One region of the Paraburkholderia hayleyella genome, then DNA from elsewhere that is predicted to be linked to it. Evidence: predicted binding sites of a transcription regulator. Region 1 holds the regulator's gene; the other holds the start of a gene.

Region 1 (3,416 bases):
GTGATTTTCGAGCGCTCCGAGGCTAGCGGCGGGCCGACCCAGCTATACCAGCTCAACCACCTCGATGCAGCGGCTACGCCCGTGCGCTTTTTACTCGATGCCCACGCCCCGGATATGCAGCAAACGCGTCCGGCATGGTGCTGGCGCACCAACGAAGTAGCCTTCAGCGGCATGAAAAACGGCGATGCGATTCACGTCTGGATTGTCGATGCCAATGGCGTCACGACGCGTCAGCTCAACGGCACGGAAGGCTACGACTACCCACAATGGAGTCTCGATGGCAGTTTGCTGGTCGCGGAAAATAGCGGGCCCGCTGCCACGCACAAGCCCTGCAACACCGTTTTCGATCGCACCGGCGCGACAGCCGCGCTTGATATCAGCGGCACGAGTGCGAGCACAGGGGCTCCACTGTATGGCGGCATGCCGGCCATCGGGCCCAATGATTTGCCGCAAATTGTTTTTGCCGGACAGCCCATCGTGGATAACTGGTCAAGTCCCGGCAATCCGTCGAGCCATTACAACCAGGACGCAAACTACATTTTCATCAACAAGTATGAAAATGGCACTTACGTGAGCTCGCCACTCGAAACCGCAGCCTCGCTCAGCGCGTACTCTTCGGCGCACGAAGGCCGGGCTCCGGCCTGGTCGCCCGATGGCCGCACGATCGTTTTCGAATCGGGCCGAGGCGGCAAGGGCTATGCGCTCTATCTCTACAACATCGAAAAAGGCACCGTCACCCAGGTGACGGACCCCGCTCTCGGCGAAGCGCAACACGCGAAGTTTTTCCCGGATGGCAAACGGCTGATCTTCTGCATGGCACATCCGAATCACGCGCAAACCACCGGCATTGCCTGGGTAGATATCTCGATGCTGCTGTAAAACACCGTGCTGTCCCGAGCGGCTGCGCTCAGGCAGGCACTCAGGCAGCCACGCTCAAGCAGCCGCACTCACCCAGGCCACCTCGCGCAGCCGGGCGCGCAAACGCGCAACCGCCTGACTATGCAACTGGCACACGCGCGATTCGCTCACTTCCATCACCGCGCCAATTTCCCGCAGGTTCATACCGCGTTCGTAATAGAGCGACATCAGGAGCTTCTCGCGCTCCGGCAAGCGCTCGATCGCTTCCACCAGCGCCTCGCGCAAGCTCTCGTCGAGCAATGCCGAAAGCGGATCGGCCCGGTCCACGCAATGACGGTCCAAAAACGGCTCATCTTCAGCGGAGCGGTCGAAGTCCTCGTAATAGATCAACTGGCTGCCATGCAATTCCTGCAAAAGCGTCTGGTATTCATCCAGCGGCATCTTCAGGTGATCGGCGATTTCACTTTCGCTCGCGGCACGTCCCGCATGCTGTTCGACCTTTTGCACCGCCCGTTCGACTTCGCGCGAAGTGCGCCGCAAGCTGCGTGGCAGCCAATCGCTACTGCGCAACTCGTCGAGCATCGCGCCACGAATCCGCTGGCTGGCGTAAGTTTCGAACTGCGCGCCCTGGTCTTCCTTGTAACGGGTCGCCGCATCAAGCAACCCGATCATCCCCGCCTGAATCAGATCGTCCAGATCAACACTCGCCGGCATGCGCGCGACCAGTTGCAAGCCCAGCCGACGCACAAGGGGTGCGTACTGAGTTAGAACATCAGCCTGGGAAATTTTTCCCTGAGCGTTGTACATCGTGCTCCCCTTCCCCTGGTTCGTATGCCGCGCGGCCTCAGGCGTGCCGCGCGAGCGGTTGCCCAGCGTGCCGTGGCGGGCTCACGGCAATCTCTGCGTGATGCCTATGAGGCAAAAGTGACGTCTCGCGTTGCGGCCAGTGCATCAAGATGGCCGCCAGCTGACGCAGCGCAGCGGCGGCCAGCGTCGACGGAAACGCCTCCACAAGACAACGCGATAACGCCAGAGCCCGTGCGATCTGCGTATCGTTCATGATGTGGCCGGCATCTCCCAGCGCGATGCCGAGATAGCGGCCCGCCACAGCCGCGAGATTACGGAAAGCGGTTTGCGCGTTGCTTGCGCGCTGCACGTGATTGGCCAGCACCCGGAACTGGGCGAGCCCATGCACGTAGTGCAAACGCTTCAGGCAAGCATAGGTTTCGGTGATCTCAGCGGCTGTTACGCGTGTGACAAGCATCACGTCATGCGCTTGCAATGCCAGCCCGGACAGCGAGCCGTGCGCGTCGAGCCGGGCGTCAATCAGCACGATATCGGCCGCCCCATTCAGCAAGGCGTCGTAACGTGGCGCCATGGCTGCCGCAGATGCATCGGGCTCACCCGTCATGCCCCTCATGCCCGTCATGCAATGAGGCGCCGCCAGCACCGCAAAGCCCAGCGCATGGCGTGCCGCAGCCTGCTCCAAGGCGGCTTCGCCATTCAGCACGGCATTCGCCTGGCCCACACCGCGCAAGCCTCCAAGCATCGCGCTCACCGATAACCCGCCCACGCTCTCATCAAGCACCAGCACATCCTTGCCCTGGAGCGCGAGCGCCGCCGCCAGATTGACGACAACCGTCGTGCTCCCTGCACCCGCTGTTGCACTGACCACCGCGAGAACGCGCGAGCGGCTATGGGCCAGCATCCGGCGCAATCCTTCAGCCTGGTCCGCGACGTATTTATCCAAAGCGAACCTCGCGCAAATCGGCTCCTGCGCGCGCGGCAGGCTCGGAGAGCAACCCGGGAAAATCATCGTCCTCAGGAACGAACGGCGAGTGCGCACGCGGCACACAAAATGCACTTTTCAGCAAAAAGGAGCACGTTGCGACATACAGGTTTTCCGGTACTTTTTGTCCAGTCGAGACGTAATGCACCGGCAAGCGATAGCGAATCACGGTATCAAGCGCGCTGCCCAGATGCGTAGCTTCGTCGAGCTTCGTCAGAATGCAGCCTGCGAGCGGTTCGGTATCGTCCGTGCTCTGGTATGCCTGAACCACTTCATTGAGCGTGTCGCCATGGCTCGTCGCATTGAGCAAAAGCAAACGCTGCACGCGTCGTCCAGCGTTGCACAGCATGGCAATCTGCTCCGCAACCAGGCGGTCGCGCTGGCTCATGCCAATCGTGTCGATCAGCACGATGTGCTTGTTGCGCAACTCAGAGAGCGCGAGCTGTAAATCGGCGGTGTCTTTCACTGCATGGACGGCGACGCCCAGAATGCGTCCGTAGATGCGCAGCTGTTCGTGTCCGCCGATGCGGTAACTGTCCGTCGTCAGCAGCGCGACCTTGCTCGCGCCAAAACGCATCACGCAACGCGCGGCGAGTTTGGCCGTGGTGGTGGTCTTGCCCGCCCCCGTCGGCCCCATCAAGGCGAATACGCCGCCTTGTTCGAGAAGCGCGTCTTCGTTCGCCATCACCGGCAAATTGGTTTCAAGAACCGAATGCACCCAAGCCATCGCGGCGTCCAGGTGATCGACCTCGGGTAGCTTATCCACCAG
Region 2 (3,416 bases), 430 kb from region 1:
ACTTCAGAGAACGCGCCATCGGCGGTTTGCAGCATCGACGTGGCGTTTTGCGTGTTCTGCATGGCGACGTTCATGCCGCGTGTTTGCGCCATCAGTCGGGTAGCGATTTGCAGGCCTGCTGCGTCGTCTTTGGCGGAGTTGATACGAAAGCCGGTGCCCAGACGGGTCATCGAGGTATCCGCTGCGGCCCGTGTGTTGCTGAGGGTGCGCTGGATCGACATGGCGGCTGAATTGGTATGCAAGCTCAACATGATTAGGATTTCCTGGGTAAATGGTTCGAGGGATCGTTTCGAGTGTCCACCGCGTTGTGTTGAGTTAAGCAGCGGCGTCACCTGTACAAAACGACGCTGAGGCTGAATCTTTAAAGCGGCATGAAAATTTATTGGCGGGTGTGTCGTTGAGCCCGCTTCTGGGGAATGTCCAGGCTGCGCCTGCTCTCTCTGAATGAAAACGGCCCGCACAAGGCGGGCCGTCGGTACTGCCATTTCTGGTACTACGAAGTGCTGTATGAACTCCGCTTACTGGATCAGCGACAGCACCATCTGGCTCATGCTGGAGCTTTGCTTGAGCATGGCGGAGCTGGCTTGCAGAAGAATCTGCTTGGAGGTCATGTTGGCGCTTTCCGACGCGTAATCGACGTCCATGATGCGGCCCTGAGCGTCGGCGGTGTTGCTGGCCATGTTGCCCAGGTTGTTATTGATGTGCGACAGACGGTTTTGTGCCGCACCGATTGCCGAACGTGTGGTCCCCAGATCGCTGAGCGCGGTATTGATCGCGTTGATCTGTGCGGAGGCTGTGCCGCTCGTCAGTTCATCGCCTTGTGCAGCGGCCGTGTAGTTCTTGGACACGGCCTTGAACGAATCATCCAGTGTCTTCAATTGAGTTTTCAGGTTGACTTCCATTGTTTCAGCCTTGCTGGCGCCGATCTGGAACGTCATCTTGTCGCCGAGCTTGCCGCCGCTCAGCAGCTTCTCGCCACCGTATGAGGTGTTGCTCATGATGTTCGACAGTTCGCTGCCGAGTGCATCGTATTCCGCTTGCATGGCGGTCTTGTCTGCGGCCGACGACGATGCGTCTGCGGCTTGCGTGGCGAGGTCTTTCATGCGCAGCAGCACGTTGCTGACTTCAGAGAACGCGCCGTCGGCGGTTTGCAGCATCGACGTGGCGTTTTGCGTGTTCTGCATGGCGACGTTCATGCCGCGTGTTTGCGCCATCAGTCGGGTAGCGATTTGCAGGCCTGCTGCGTCGTCTTTGGCGGAGTTGATGCGAAAGCCGGTGCCCAGACGGGTCATCGAAGTATCCGCTGCGGCCCGCGTGTTGCTGAGGGTGCGCTGGATCGACATGGCGGCTGAATTGGTGTGCAGGCTCAACATGATTAGGATTTCCTGGGTAAATGATTCGAGGGATCGTTTCGAGTGTCCGCCGCGTTGCATTGCATGCATTGAGTTAAGCAGCGGCGTCACCTGTACAAAACGGCACACCTCTCCCAGGTTTTAAACTGAGTTTATTTTCTATGATGAAAATTTAACATTTTAAGATTTATCTTAAGAAATTTAAGAAATCTGAGTGTAATAATTCAGGCGATCCTAAAATACTTTTACAGTTAGAAACAGTGATGGAGGGTTTTCCGGGTAGGCGAATTTGGCTGTACCGGTTATTTCAGTGTTAGTACTCTGGTAAGGAGTATCAGATGCGTATCGCAATCCTGGAAGATTCGATTGAACAGGCGAAGGCCGTGGCGGGCTGGCTCAAGAAGGCGGGACATGATGTAGTGGTGCGCCATGACGGCGATAGCTTTCTGCAGATGATTGAAAGCGAACCCGTTGATTTGCTGCTGCTCGACTGGGACGTGCCGGGTACACCTGGCATCGAAGTGCTGCGTCTCACACGTGAACGCTTCTCACAACTACTGCCGGTGCTGATGGTGACGCAGCACGATGACGAGGGCGATATCGTTCACGGCCTGAACTGCGGCGCGGACGATTACCTTTCCAAGCCAGTGCGTGAGCGCGAACTGGTGGCGCGGGTTCAGGCGCAACTGCGCAAGTACTATCCCGAAGTGACTCGCACCCCAATGCTGGAGGTCGGACGTTATGTGCTGGATACCAATGCGCGCAGCGTGACGGTCAATGGTGTCAACGGCAAAAAAATGCTGACGCTATCCGCACGCGAATTCGATCTGGCGTTGTATCTCTTTCAGAATATCGGACGCATCGTCACCAAGGATGTGCTGATCAAGCAGATATGGGGCGTCATCGACCGCAAGTACGATGCCACGCTGGCCACCTACATCAGCAAGCTGCGCAGCGCGCTTGAGTTGCGTGCGAAAAATGACGTGGTGGTGTCGACGGTTTACAACTATGGCTATCGGCTGGAGCGTACTACACGGATCGCGTCAGCATCGGCCGCATCCGCACCGCGAAAGCAGTCTGTGTCAGCGCCGGCGTATTCGGGCGCGCCGTCATTCGTCGTCCGGACATAAAACATCGAGCAGGCATTTCAGCGCTGGGTTCCCGGCAGACTGACAAGAGAGGTTCTTGATGCCATTCATGCGTCGTTGGTTGAAGCGTTGTGCCAGTCTGGGATTGGGACGTGGGGTTTTCCTGGTGGGCATGTTGCTGCTGGCAGCGCTGAGTTCGCACCCTGGCGGCACCATGGCGACAGGCTCGCTTGACCGGGCAATGTTCGATGCAATGCGTCTGTGGCTGCCTACAGCCCAAGCCACTGGGGTCGCGGTCATCGAGATCGACGAAAAAACCCTCCATATTCTGTATCCCACTGATCCGCTGCATTACGGCGAGCGTCTTCTTGAAAAACTCCACGATGCCCGCAGCATCGTGATTGATCTCCCGCTTTCTCCCACCATTGCCACCCCCGGCTTCACGCAAGCGGTGCGGCAAAATGGCCGGGTTGTGCTGGCGCTGCCGAGTATCGAAAGCGATGGCACGGGCCAGCCTGCACTCAGTCCGCCCGCTGCCTTGCGTGACGCAGCTGCGGGTTATGGTCATCGCACGGTGACGCGAGGCCATTACGGCGTGGTGAACGGCTTCGTGCCTTCGCAGCAAATCGGCCATGCGAAGTACTCACACATCGCGCTGGAGGCCTTGCGCGTGGCGGGCCAGCCGTTGCCCTTCAAGCTCGATGACTACGAGCAGCCGCACGCATTGTCGCTGGGCGCGACCCGAACCGATACCGTGTTGCTGATGCTGCCGCGTGCGTCAAGTTTGTCATCCTATTCATTCATCGATGTGATAGAAGGCCGGGTTCCACCTGCGGCGTTCGCCGGAAAAATCGTTTTTGTCGGATATACGGCATGGCAAGGGGAAGGCCGGTTCCGCGTGTCGTCGTTGCATATGGAGGCCGTGTCACGTGCCGGACTGGACGCGTTGATTGCCAGCGCATTGATGACAGGCAGC

What was found. Region 1 encodes FliA, which starts transcription of late flagellar genes. Its sites were predicted from a motif close to CTAAAGTTTNNNNNNNNNNNGCCGNTA; they were not measured.
Region 2: GH657_RS03725 (flagellin N-terminal helical domain-containing protein) is a predicted target of FliA. The motif match lies at 1,471-1,497, and genes of this name have one in related genera.

What each region holds. Positions count from the first base shown of each region.
Region 1 covers NZ_QPES01000001.1:387,732-391,147, reverse strand. Annotated here, with positions in the region: gene GH657_RS01755 (TolB family protein) at 1-879, shown strand, start outside; gene GH657_RS01750 (RNA polymerase sigma factor FliA) at 934-1,665, opposite strand; gene GH657_RS01745 (P-loop NTPase) at 1,703-2,608, opposite strand; gene flhF (flagellar biosynthesis GTPase FlhF) at 2,601-3,416, opposite strand, start outside.
Region 2 covers NZ_QPES01000001.1:815,628-819,043, forward strand. Annotated here, with positions in the region: gene GH657_RS03720 (flagellin N-terminal helical domain-containing protein) at 1-251, opposite strand, end outside; gene GH657_RS03725 (flagellin N-terminal helical domain-containing protein) at 519-1,373, opposite strand; gene GH657_RS03730 (response regulator transcription factor) at 1,691-2,482, shown strand; gene GH657_RS03735 (ATP-binding protein) at 2,550-3,416, shown strand, end outside.